3 regions of the Streptomyces sp. NPDC002181 genome follow, and region 2 is predicted to be linked to each of the others. Evidence: riboswitches for the same ligand, from Rfam matches in the RefSeq annotation. Region 2 holds a riboswitch; each other region holds the start of a gene.
What was found. A riboswitch is a leader RNA that binds a small molecule or an ion and turns the genes downstream of it on or off. The one in region 2 is predicted to bind cyclic di-AMP.
Positions count from the first base shown of each region.

Region 1: it holds a riboswitch for cyclic di-AMP, as region 2 does, so the genes downstream of both, ACFYXV_RS07915 (peptidoglycan DD-metalloendopeptidase family protein) here and ACFYXV_RS17890 (M23 family metallopeptidase) in region 2, are expected to answer to the same signal.
Region 3: it holds a riboswitch for cyclic di-AMP, as region 2 does, so the genes downstream of both, ACFYXV_RS24905 (transglycosylase family protein) here and ACFYXV_RS17890 (M23 family metallopeptidase) in region 2, are expected to answer to the same signal.

Region 1 covers NZ_JBIASC010000002.1:376,467-380,661, reverse strand. The annotation lists gene ACFYXV_RS07925 (aspartate aminotransferase family protein) at 1-930, shown strand, start outside; gene ACFYXV_RS07920 (tyrosine-protein phosphatase) at 958-1,776, opposite strand; cyclic di-AMP (ydaO/yuaA leader) riboswitch at 2,055-2,263, shown strand; gene ACFYXV_RS07915 (peptidoglycan DD-metalloendopeptidase family protein) at 2,268-3,248, shown strand; gene ACFYXV_RS07910 (SGNH/GDSL hydrolase family protein) at 3,415-4,195, shown strand, end outside.
Region 2 covers NZ_JBIASC010000006.1:127,429-131,623, reverse strand. The annotation lists gene ACFYXV_RS17895 (GntR family transcriptional regulator) at 1-261, opposite strand, end outside; gene ACFYXV_RS17890 (M23 family metallopeptidase) at 425-1,219, opposite strand; cyclic di-AMP (ydaO/yuaA leader) riboswitch at 1,232-1,391, opposite strand; gene ACFYXV_RS17885 (M16 family metallopeptidase) at 1,576-2,943, opposite strand; gene ACFYXV_RS17880 (M16 family metallopeptidase) at 2,964-4,195, opposite strand, start outside.
Region 3 covers NZ_JBIASC010000011.1:80,037-84,231, forward strand. The annotation lists gene eno (phosphopyruvate hydratase) at 1-739, opposite strand, end outside; gene ACFYXV_RS24905 (transglycosylase family protein) at 1,005-1,691, opposite strand; cyclic di-AMP (ydaO/yuaA leader) riboswitch at 1,694-1,864, opposite strand; gene ACFYXV_RS24910 (transglycosylase family protein) at 2,147-3,190, opposite strand; gene ACFYXV_RS24915 (cytochrome P450) at 3,293-4,195, opposite strand, start outside.

The DNA.
Region 1 (4,195 bases), on a different contig from region 2:
CACGGGCTGACGACGGGCTCGCTGTCGGTCAACGGGGAGGGCGGGTTCCGGGACGGCTTCGCACCGCTGCTGCCCGACACGAAGATCGCCCTCGGGGACCTGGCGGCCCTGGAGCGGGAGCTGAAGCGCGGTGACGTCGCCGCCTTCGTCGTGGAGCCGATCCAGGGCAAGGGCGTGCTCGCGGCCCCGCCGGGATTCCTGCGGGCGGCGCAGGAGCTGCTGCACCGGCACAAGGCGCTGCTGATCGCGGACGAGGTGCAGACGGGCCTCGGCCGGACCGGCGATTTCTACGCGTACCAGCACGAGCCGGGCGTGGAGCCGGACCTGGTGTGCGTGGCCAAGTCCCTTTCGGGCGGCTACGTACCGGTGGGTGCGACCCTGGGCAAGGACTGGATCTTCAAGAAGGTCTACTCGTCGATGGACCGGGTGCTCGTGCACTCCGCCAGCTTCGGCTCCAACGCGCAGGCGATGGCGGCCGGGCTGGCGGTGCTCTCGGTCATGGAGGAGGGGTCGGTCGTCGCGCACGCGCGTGCGATGGGCGACCTGCTGCGCGGGCGGCTCGCGGCGCTCGTGGACGAGTACGAGCTGCTCCACGAGGTGCGCGGGCGCGGCCTGATGATCGGCATCGAGTTCGGGCGGCCGTCCTCGCTCGGGCTGCGCAGCCGGTGGACCATGCTCCAGGCGGCCCGCAAGGGGCTCTTCGCGCAGATGGTCGTGGTTCCGCTGCTGCAGAAGCACCGGATCCTGACCCAGGTGTCGGGCGACCACCTGGAGGTCATCAAGCTCATCCCGCCGCTGATCGTGGACGAGCGGGACGTCGACCGGTTCGTCGCGGCCTTCCGCGAGGTCATGGACGAGGCGCACGGCGGGGGCGCCCTGATGTGGGACTTCGGCAGGACCCTGGTGAAGCAGGCCGTCGGCGGCGGCTGACGGCCTGCTCCACCTCGCGGGGCCGGCTCAGTCGAGCAGCCGGTCCCGCAGCCGGTCGAGGGTCTCGGGCGTGAGCCCGAGGCCCTCCGCGAGGTACCGGTCGAGCCCGCCCCAGTGTCCGTCGATGGCGTCGAAGGCTGACGTCAGGTATTCGGCGCGGGCGTCGAACAGCGGCGAGAGCAGCTCCATCACCTCGGGGGAGCGGGCCTCGGGCGCATCGCTGCCCCGGCGGACGCGGTAGCGGCGGTGCGGGGCGTTGGACTCCAGGTAGTCCGCCACGATCGCCTCCCGTCCGACGCCCAGCGCGAGCAGGGTGACGGCGATCGACAGGCCGGCCCGGTCCTTGCCCGCCGCGCAGTGCATGAGCGCCGGAACGCTGTCCTCGGCGAGCGCGTGCAGGACCCGGCCGTGCTCGGCGGTGCGCTTCTCGATCATCGTGCGGTACGAGCCGGCCATCCGCGCGGCGGCCTTTCCGTCGCCCAGGAGCCCGCGGAGCTGTTCGACGTCGCCCTCGCGGACCATCGTCCAGAACTCCCTGCCGTCGGCCGGATCCGACAGCGGGATGTTGACGTTCCGTACGCCGGGGAGCTCGACGTCGGGCCCTTCCAGGTCGTGGTCGGCGTTGTTGCGGAAGTCGAAGATGGTGTGCAGACCGAGCGACGCGAGAAATTCTGCATCAGTTTCGGTGGCATGTGCCAGATGTCCGCTACGGAACAGTTTTCCCGGCTTGACCCTCCGCCCGTCGGTGGTCGGGAGGCCGCCCACGTCACGGAAGTTGCGCACTCCCGCGAGTTCGGGCTCCGGTACGGGCCCCGTCGGCGAGGGCCGGGGTATCTGCTGGGTCACGGGAACTCCTCCGCATCGTCGTGGTGTGTCCGAATTACACTACTTGGGGCCAACTTGCCATAACCGGAGGCGAGATCGGGCAGGGCCCCGTGAGCCAGATCATACGGTGACCGTGAGTGCCTGATCGTCAAAGTCGAATGGCCCGGCCGGAGGGGTTGTTGACGCCGGGGAATGGACGGAGGGTGACCGGAATTCCGGTGGATTCCCGGTTCTGTGAATCCGTCAGGAAATTCGTGGCTTGTTCGGTGCGGCTCAACTCGATTACCTTCGCGATCGATCCGGATGGACCGCCGAATCCTGCCGCCGTCCGGGAACCGCACCCGACTATTCACGCGCGCGGCAGGAGCGGGGGAACCAGGTAGGCCGCTGCTTCGGATCTTTCGCATCCGAACAGCTCGGGGTGAAGCCGTTCATGTTCCGTTCATGCGCGGCCGGACATCTCCAGTCCGAACCCGACAGCTCACCTCGCAGGCGACGGAGAGGAATTCGCCATGCCTGCAAAGGGTAAGCACCGACGTCCCAAGTCCCGTTCCATGGCGCGCGGCTTCGCCGTCGCGGGCACCGGCGGTGCGGCCCTCGCGCTGCCGCTGCTGGGTGCCGCAGGCGCCCAGGCCGCCCCGGCCGGGGCCCCCGCCGCGGCTCCCGTGCAGGCTCCGCGGCTTCCCGCGGCCCTCGTCTCCGCGCCCGCCGCCGTACAGCAGGGCTCGCCCGCCACTTCGGCCGTCTACACCGTCGTGCCGGGGGACTACCTCTCCAAGATCGCCCAGGACCGCCACCTCTCGGGCGGGTGGCAGCAGCTGTACGCCGACAACCGCGAGGCGGTCGGCAGCGACCCCTCGCTGATCCACCCCGGGCTGAAGCTGACCCTCGCCGCGAAGGGCGGGGCGGCCGAGGCTCCCGCGCAGAAGGCTGCCCCGGCCCCGGCGAAGAAGTCCTCGGCCGCGGACCCGGCCGCGGAATCGGCCTCGAAGGGGAAGGGGTCAGCGGACGTCGCGCCGGCCGGCGCCCCCGCCGCCGCTCCCGCCAAGAAGAGCACCGCCTCCAAGTCCGCCGCCGCGGTGAGCGCCTCGGGCTTCGTCGCCCCCGTCGGCGGCGGCATCTCCACCCAGTACAAGACCCCCGGCGCCATGTGGTCCAGCGGTTACCACACCGGTGTCGACTTCATCGCGAGCTCCGGCACCACCGTCCGCGCCGTCGGCGCGGGCACGGTGGTCTCCGCAGGCTGGGGTGGCGCGTACGGCAACGAGGTCGTGATCCGGCACGCCGACGGCAAGTACTCCCAGTACGGCCACCTGTCCCAGCTCTCCGTCTCGGCCGGCCAGAGCCTCACCGGTGGCCAGACCATCGGCCTGTCCGGCTCCACGGGCAACTCCACCGGCCCGCACCTGCACTTCGAGATCCGTACCGGGCCGTCCTACGGCTCGGACATCGACCCGCTGGCCTACCTCCGCTCGAAGGGCGTGAGCATCTGACGGCTCCCGCCGTCGGAGAGGCAGCCGGACCCGTGAGGCCGGGACCCGAGGGGGGTCCCGGCCTCACGCACTGTTATTCCGTACCGACCAGGTGGTATAGATCACGGGCCGTCAACCCCTGCCTACGGTGGCGTAGGTCACGCACCGGGGTGAAGGATGTGTTCTCGTGGCAGCGACGACGACGACACTCAAGACCATCGGCTCGTACGCGGCGATCGGGGACAGCTTCACCGAGGGCGTGGGGGACCCGGGACCCGGGGGGACCTTTCTCGGCTGGGCGGACCGGCTGGCCGTACTCCTGGCCGATCAGCGCGAGGAAAACGAGTTCCGGTACGCGAACCTGGCCGTGCGGGGACGCCTCCTCGACCAGATCGTGGCCGAACAGGTCCCCCGGGCCAAGGAGCTCGCACCGGACCTGGTGAGCTTCTGCGCGGGCGGCAACGACATCATCCGGCCCGGCAGCGACCCGGACGACGCGGCGGAGCGGTTCGAGGCGGCGGTGGCCGACCTCACCGGGGCCGTCGGCCAGGTCATGATCACCACGGGCTTCGACACCCGGGGCGTTCCGGTCCTCAAGCACCTGCGGGGCAAGATCGCGACGTACAACGCACACGTGCGCGCCATCGCCGACCGCTACGACTGCCCGGTGCTCGACCTCTGGTCGCTGAAGTCCGTACAGGACCGGCGGGCTTGGGACGACGACCGGCTGCACCTCTCGCCCGAGGGACACACCCGGGTCGCGCTGCGGGCCGCCCAGGTGCTGGGGCTGGAAGTGCCGGCCGACCCCGACCAGCCGTGGCCGCCGCAGCAGCCGCGCGGCTCGGTGGACGTGACCCGGGACAACATCCAGTGGGCGCGGGAGTACCTGGTGCCGTGGATCGGGCGGCGGCTGCGCGGGGAGTCCTCCGGGGACCACGTGGAGGCGAAGCGCCCGGACCTGCTGCCGC
Region 2 (4,195 bases):
CAGCGGCTCCAGCAGCAGCCGCAGCTCCAGGAGGTCGGCCGCCTCCTGCTCGGTGGGTTCGGCGACGCAGGCGCCCGCGTGCCGCCGGGTGGTGACGAAGCCCTCGGACTCCAGGGTCCGCAGTGCCTCGCGGACGGGGACGCGGGAGACCCCGTACCGGCGGGCCAGCAGTTCCTCGGTCAGCCGGGCACCCGGTTCGAAGACCCCGGAGACGATGTCTTCGCGGATTGCCGTGCATACCGCGTGCGCAGGAATTCGCAAGTCCGGACCTCCGCCTATTTCCGACTGCCGACCACCTTACGGGGACTCTATTGCACCGGGCGATAAATTCCGAGCGCGGGCGGAAATAGCAGACGTTTACAGCCAACACGAAGGCCCCGGCTCGGGGAGCCGGGGCCTTCGGTGAAGTGCGGGGTAGCGCGTGTCAGACGTCGACGCCGTGGCTGCGCAGGTACGCGACCGGGTCGATGTCCGAGCCGTACTGGGCGCCGGTACGGGCCTCGAAGTGCAGGTGCGGGCCGCTGGAGTTGCCGGTGGAGCCCGACAGGCCGATCTGCTGGCCGGCGGTGACCTGGTCGCCGACGGAGACGTTCAGCGAGGACATGTGGCCGTACTGCGTGTACGTGCCGTCGGCGTGCTTGATGACGACGTTGTTGCCGTACGCGCCGCCCCAGCCCGCCTCGACCACGGTGCCGATGCCGACCGCGTGCACGGTCGTGCCGGACGCGGCGTGGAAGTCGATGCCGGTGTGGCTGCCGGAGGACCACATGCCGCCGCCCGCGTGCCACTGGGTGCTGACGTAGGAGTCGTCGACGGGGGCCACGAAGGTGTTGAGGCGCTTGCGCTCCTCCTCGCGGGCGGCGCGCTCGGCGGCCTCCCGCTCGGCCTTCGCCTTCTCCTCGGCCTTCTGCTTGGCCTCGGCGGCACGGGCCTTGGCCTCGGCTTCCGCCTTCGCCTTGAGGGCGGCGGCCTCGGCCGCGTGCTCCTGGGCGTCGGCCTGGGCCTCGATCTGGCCCTGGAGGTCCTCGGCGGTCACGACGGCGTTCAGGCCGGTGTCCTCCATGGAGGGGGCCTTGTCCGACGCGGCGAACGCGGGGCCTGCGAGGGAGCCGACGACACCGGTGGTGGCGAGGGCGGCGATGCCGGCGTAACCGGCGGTCTTGCGGCTCAGACGACTGGAACCACGGTGCTTACCGGCGGCACGACTGCCAAACGCCATGAAGGGGTTGATCCTTTCCTTCCTTCTCGCCTACCGGGTTAGCTGACGGGTTCGGAGCAGGAAGGTCTCCTACGGGCCCCCTCTGACGAGGCGGTCCGATTCACCCCAGGGACACATGTGGGTCCCCGGCTCCCCAGGCTCGCGCCTGACGGGGACTCGGCGATCGCTGCCCGGTGCCGCGGATGCGGCGGGTACAACTGACGGACAGCACGGCCGACGCTAGGCGGATCATCAGTCAATCGCCAAACAGACACGCGTTTTTGTTGCGTACGCCACACCCCATACGAGCAACCTCTTCACGAAACAGACAAAAGGGGCCCCGACGGACAAGCCGCCGGAGCCCCTTGAAATGTCCGTCAGTTGGTGACGACGGTGACCTCACCGATGCCCAGCGCCCGCACCGGCTCCTCGATCTGGGCGGCGTCGCCCACCAGGACCGTGACCAGGCGGTCCACCGGGAAGGCGGCCAGGACGGCCGACGTCGCCTCCACCGTGCCCGTTTGGGCCAGCTGTGCGTACAACCGCGCCTGGTAGTCGTCGGGGAGCTCCTGCTCGACCTGGTCGGCGAGCGTGCCGGCGACGGCCGCGGCCGTCTCGAACTTCAGCGGGGCCACGCCCACCAAGTTCTGCACCGCCACGTCCCGTTCGGCGTCGGTCAGGCCGCCCTCCGCGAGGGTGCGGAGCACCTTCCAGAGGTCGTCGAGCGCCGGGCCGGTGTTGGGGGTGTCCACCGAGCCGCTGATGGCGAGCATCGAGGCGCCCTTGCCGTCGGCCGTGGAGCGCAGCACCTGGCCGAACGCGCGCACGCCGTAGGTGTAGCCCTTCTCCTCGCGCAGCACCTTGTCCAGGCGCGAGGTGAGGGTGCCGCCCAGGCAGTACGTGCCGAGCACCTGCGCCGCCCAGACCCGCTCGTGCCGGTCCGGCCCGATGCGGCCGATGAGCAGCTGCGTCTGGACCGCGCCGGGCCGGTCCACGATGACCACGCGGCCGGTGTCGTCGGCGGTGACCGGCGGAACCGGGAGCGGCTCGGCGGAGTCGCCGGTCCAGGCGCCCAGGGTGTCCCCCAGGACCTCGTCCAGGTCGATGCCGGTCAGGTCGCCGACGACCACCGCGGTGGCGGTGGCGGGGCGTACGTGGGCCTCGTAGAAGGCGCGTACGGCCGCGGAGTCGATCCGGGCGACCGTCTCCTCGGTGCCCTGGCGCGGCCGGGACATCCGCAGGGCCGGCGGGAACAGCTGCCGGGAGAGCTCCTTGGCGGCCCGGCGCTGCGGGTTGGCCAGCTCGTGCGGGATCTCGTCGAGCCGGTTGCGCACCAGCCGGTCGACCTCGCTGTCGGCGAAGGCCGGCGCGCGCAGCGCCTCGGCGAGCAGGCCCAGCGCCTTGTGCAAGCGGGAGGCCGGGACCTCCAGGGAGACCCGCATGCCCGGGTGGTCGGCGTGCGCGTCGAGCGTGGCGCCGCAGCGTTCCAGCTCGGCCGCGAACTCCTCGGCGGAACGCTTGTCGGTGCCCTCGGACAGCGCGCGGGCCATGATGGTCGCCACGCCGTCCAGGCCCTTCGGCTCGGCGTCCAGCGGGGCGGCGAGGTTGACCTCGACCGCGACGACCTGCTGGCCGGGCCGGTGGCAGCGCAGCACGGTCAGGCCGTTGGGCAGCGCGCCGCGCTCGGGGGCCGGGAAGGCCCACGGCCGGGCCTGGCCGGCCTGCGGCTGCGGGTGGAAGGTCATCGTGACGGCTGCGGTGTCGCTCACTGCTCCGCCCCTTCGTTCTCGTCGCTCTCGCCGTTCTCGCCGGCTTCTGCCGGGAGCGGCTCGTACACCAGCACCGCGCGGTTGTCGGGGCGCAGCCGGGCCGCGGCCACGGCCTGCACCTCCTCGGCGGTGATGTCGAGGACGCGCTGGACGGCGGTCAGCGCCAGCTGCGGGTCGCCGAACAGCACCGCGAAGCGGCACAGTTCGTCGGCGCGCCCGGCCACCGTGCTCAGCCGGTCCAGCCACTCCCGCTCCAGCTGCGCCTGGGCACGCTCCATCTCCTCGGCCGTGGGGCCCTCGGCGGCGAACCGCGCGAGCTCCTCGTCGACGGCCGCCTCGATGGCGGGCACCTCGACACCGCTGGAGGTCTTCACGTCCAGCCAGCCCAGCGAGGGGGCGCCGGCGAGCCGCAGCATGCCGAAGCCCGCCGCGACCGCCGTCTGGTCCCGGCGTACGAGGCGGTTGTGGAGCCGGGAGGACTCGCCGCCGCCCAGCACGGTCAGCGCCACGTCGGCGGCGTCGCACTCGCGGGTGCCGTCGTGCGGGAGCCGGTACGCGGCCATCAGCGCGCGTGCCGGGACCTCCTCGACGATCTCCTCGCGCAGCTGCCCGCCCATGATCTCGGGCAGCGTGCCGTCGCGCGGCGGCTGCTTGCCGTCGTGCCCGGGGATGGTGCCGAAGTACTTCTCGACCCAGGCGAGCGTCTGCTCGGGGTCGATGTCGCCGACGACCGACAGCACCGCGTTGTTGGGCGCGTAGTACGTGCGGAAGAAGGCGCGGGCGTCCTCCAGGGAGGCCGCGTCCAGGTCGGCCATCGAGCCGATCGGCGTGTGGTGGTACGGGTGGCCCTCGGGGTAGGCGAGGGCGGTCAGCTTCTCGAAGGCCGTGCCGTACGGGACGTTGTCGTACCGCTGGCGGCGCTCGTTCTTGACGACGTCGCGCTGGTTCTCCATGGACTCGTCGTCCAGGGCGGCCAGCAGCGAGCCCATCCGGTCGGCCTCCAGCCAGAGCGCGAGCTCCAGCTGGTGGGTCGGCATGGTCTCGAAGTAGTTCGTGCGCTCGAAGCTGGTGGTGCCGTTGAGCGAACCGCCGGCCCCCTGGACCAGCTCGAAGTGCCCGTTTCCGGGTACGCTCGCCGAGCCCTGGAACATCAGGTGCTCGAAGAGGTGAGCCAGGCCGGTCCGTCCCTTGACTTCGTGGCGCGAGCCGACGTCGTACCAGAGGCAGA
Region 3 (4,195 bases), on a different contig from region 2:
CGGCGACGTCGAGCGCGAGCGCGATGTCCTTGCCCGGGACGTAGCCGGCCTGCTTGATGGCCTCGACGATGAGGTCGAGCGCGGCGCGGTTGGACTCCAGGTTCGGCGCGAAGCCGCCCTCGTCACCGAGACCGGTGGAGAGGCCCTTGGTGTGCAGGACCTTCTTGAGGGTGTGGTAGACCTCGGCACCCCAGCGAAGGGCCTCGGAGAAGGACTCCGCGCCGATCGGGGCGATCATGAACTCCTGGATGTCCACGTTGGAGTCCGCGTGCGAACCGCCGTTGAGGATGTTCATCATCGGAACGGGCAGCAGGTGCGCGTTCGGGCCGCCGAGGTAGCGGAAGAGCGGGAGGTCCGAGGCCTCGGACGCGGCGTGCGCGACGGCCAGGGAGACGCCCAGGATGGCGTTGGCGCCGAGGGAGCCCTTGTTCTCGGTGGCGTCCAGGTCGATCATGGCCTGGTCGATCAGGCGCTGCTCGGTGGCGTCGTAGCCGACGAGCTCCGGGCCGAGCTGCTCGATGACGGCGAGGACGGCCTTCTCGACACCCTTGCCCATGTAACGGTTGGGGTCACCGTCGCGGAGCTCGACGGCCTCGAAGGCACCGGTGGAGGCGCCGGACGGAACAGCAGCACGGCCGGTGCTGCCATCGTCGAGGCCCACCTCGACCTCGACCGTGGGGTTGCCTCGGGAGTCCAGGATTTCCCGGGCTACGACGACGTCGATGGACGGCACGAGCATCTCCTTCTGGGATGTGACGCTGGGTGTGCGGTGGCATGTCGGGCCGTGGGATGGCCCCGCCGCCTAGAGCCTAACCGGCTCCGGGCACTGGGCCGGCCGACCGCCCGCCCCCTGGGACGAAAAAGGGCCCGAATACCCGCCTTCCGGTACATAGGACCCTTGACCGGCGGCGCACATGCCGCCGCCCGGCGCGTGAGGGGAAGACGCGCCGGGCGGTCGGGCTGCCGCGGCGCCGCTCGGGCGGCCGCGGTCGTCACTGCAGGATTCAGCTGAGCTTCAGCATCTGACCCGGGAAGATGAGGTCGGCGTCCGAGACGATGTCCTTGTTGAGCTCGAAGAGCTTCTCCCAGCCGCCCTTGACGCCGTTGGCCTCGGCGATGGTGCCCAGGGTGTCGCCCGGCTTGACCTCGTACGAGCCGTTGCCGGTCTTCACGACCGGGGCCTCGGCGCGCTCCGAGCGGGTGACCGGCGCGGAGCTCTCGCGCTTGGTCTCCTTCTTCGGCTCGGTCTTCTTCGGCTGGGTCTTCTTGGTCTCGGTCTTCGTCTCCGTCTTCTTCGGGGTGTCGGTCGCGCCACCACCGTTGTAGGCGGAGTTGGAGAGGCCCTTGCCGCAGACCGGCCAGGCGCCCTTGCCCTGGCCCTTGAGGACCTTCTCGGCAATGGCTATCTGCTGCGACTTGGAGGCCTGGTTCGGCATGCCCTGGCCGCCGTACCCTCGCCAGGTCTGGAGGGAGAACTGCAGGCCGCCGTAGTAGCCGTTGCCCGTGTTGATGGACCAGTTGCCGCCGGACTCGCACTGCGCCACGGCGTCCCACTGGGAGGCGGTGGCGGCGGAGGCCGAGCCGGCCGCCATCAGGGGGGCGGCTACGGCGACGCCGGTGACACCGGCGAGCGTGACGATGCGAGCGGCCTTGGAGGCGCGACGGTGCTTGCCCTTGCCGGAAATCAGCATGGAGTTCTCCTCACCGACGCCTACGAGGTGAGCTGTCGGGTTCGGGCTGATGAGTGCCCGGCCGTGCGACGTGGCGCACGACTTAACCCCTAGCCGTTTCCTGGCCGTCTCTCAACGGCCGGTCCCGGCGCCTACCTTGGTTCCCCCGCTCCTGCCTTCGGCGCTTGACGCGACGACTGTTCCCCCCGTCCGCCGGCAGGATTCGGCGATGCGGTCGAAGGAGCCCGCGGTGGCGGGCGACTCAGAAGGTAGACAGGTCTCTCCCCGATGTTCAACGAGGAACACCGGGGAGAAACGGGCCCTACTTGCGCCCTCCTTGCGGGTGTTTGCGCAGGTGAGGGCGGGGTTTGCGGAAGGCTCCAGGCGGGACACGCCAGTTGACCGGAAGAGACACATGTCTCACTTGCAGATAACGGACATTCAGCCTTTTCCGGGTGTCCGAAGTGCCGCTATTTCTAACTTAGATCCAGATTCTGACCGGGCTTGATCAGATCGGCGTCATTACCGATGACCTGCTCGTTGGCCTGGTACAGCGCGTTCCAGCCGCCCTTGACCCCCTTGGCAGAAGCGATGGTCGCCAGACTGTCGCCCGCCTGGACCGTGTACGAGGGATCCGACGCCGCGTCAGAGGTGGCGGGCGCCTCAAGAGCGGGCGTACCACGGTGCTTGCCGGTGCCGGAGGGGTCCGGGATGCCCGCCGGGTCGGTCGTGGCGCCCGGGGTGCCCGGGGCCGAGGGGTTGGCAGGCGCGCTCGGGTCGGCCGGGGAGACCGGAGCGGTCGGGTCCGGGCTGCCGGGCGTGGTCGGGGTGCCCGTCGAGGGGGCCGTCGGGTCGGTGGGCGCCGTCGGGGTGCCCGGGGCCGTCGGGTCGCCGGGGGTGCCCGGGAGCACCGGAGCGCTCGGCGAGGTGGACGGCACGTCCGGGTCGGGCATGACGGGCAGTCCGCTGTTCGGCGCGAGCGGCGCCGGCGGAAGCGTGAAGACCGGGGACGGGGTCGGGGCGCCGAAGTCCTGCGGCTTCACGCCGGAAGCGCCGGCCGGGACCGAGTCGTCGGGGCGCGAGGGGCTCGTGGTGACCGGGCCGAGCGTGCCGGGCAGGCCCGGGTCCACGGCGGCCGCGGGGCCCTGCCGGGTCAGTCCTGCCGTCTCCGAGCAGTGCCCGAAGGCCTCGGGGCCCTGGGTGCCCAGTACGCGCTCGGCGACGGCTATCTGCTGCGAGCGGCTCGCGAGGTCGGGGCGCTCGGCGAACTCCCGGCCGCCCGAGGCGTTCCACTGCTCCTGCGTGAACGAGAGTCCGCCGTAGGACCCGCTACCGGAGTTGGCACTCCAGGAGCCGCCGCTCTCGCACTCGGCGACCGTGTCCCACGTGGAGGCCTCGGCCGCGCTCGCGCCGGTGGCGGCGAGCAGGGGCAGGGCCAACGCGGAACCGGTGACTCCGGCGGTGACGACTATCGCGGGTACCTGGCGGGGGCGTCTGTGGCGGCCGTTCCCGGAACGCATGAGCTGCACCTTTCGCATAACGGCTGGGTAACGGCAGAACCTAGCCGTCTTAGCATGCGAGTAACAACTCTTGACGGGGGCTGACTTCCGGTCAAAGAGAGTTCAGGGGTTTCGGGCTGTGAACTTGACGGGAAGAGTGCGCAGGCCACGCATGATCAGACCCCCGCGCCAGCGAAGCTCGTTGGGCGGAACAGCGAGTTCCAGATCCGGCAGACGCGTCAGCAAAGTCGCAAGCGCCGTCTGTCCCTCAAGTCGTGCCAGCGGAGCACCCAGGCAGTAGTGGATTCCGTGCCCGTACCCGAGGTGCTGGTTGTCGCCGCGGGAGAGGTCGAGGGTGTCCGGATCGGCGAACCGCTCGGGATCGCGGTCGGCCGCGGCGAGGACGACGAGCACCGGATCGCCCGCCGCGACCTCCTGGCCGCCGAGGGCCAGCGGCTCGGTGGCGAACCGCCAGGTGGCCAGCTCCACGGGACCGTCGTAGCGCAGCAGTTCCTCGATGCCGGTCTCCAGCAGGGCGCTCTCGCCGGCTGCGAGGGAGTCCTGGAGGCGGGTGCGCTGATCGGGGTTCATGAAGAGGGAGTGGACGCCGTTGCCGATGAGGTTCACGGTCGTCTCGAATCCGGCGAACAGGAGGATGAAGGCCATCGCGGTGGCCTCGGCCTCCGTCAGGTGGTCGCCGTGATCGCTCGCGCGGATCAGGTCCGAAATCAGGTCATTGCCCAGATCATCCCTTTTACGGTGGATGAGTTCACCGAGATAGGTCCGCATCTGCTTCACGGAGCGGGCGACCCCGCCGCGCGGGCCGCCGCCGTGCCGGATCATCATCCCGGCCCAGTCGCGGAAGTCGTCCTGGTCCTCGCGCGGTACGCCGAGCATCTCGCAGATGGCGTAGATGGGGAGCGGGAAGGCGAACTCGTGGATGAGGTCCGCTTCCCCCCGGCCCTCGAACTGCGCGATGAGGTGGTCGGTCAGCTCCTGCACCCGCGGGGTGAACTCGGCCACCCT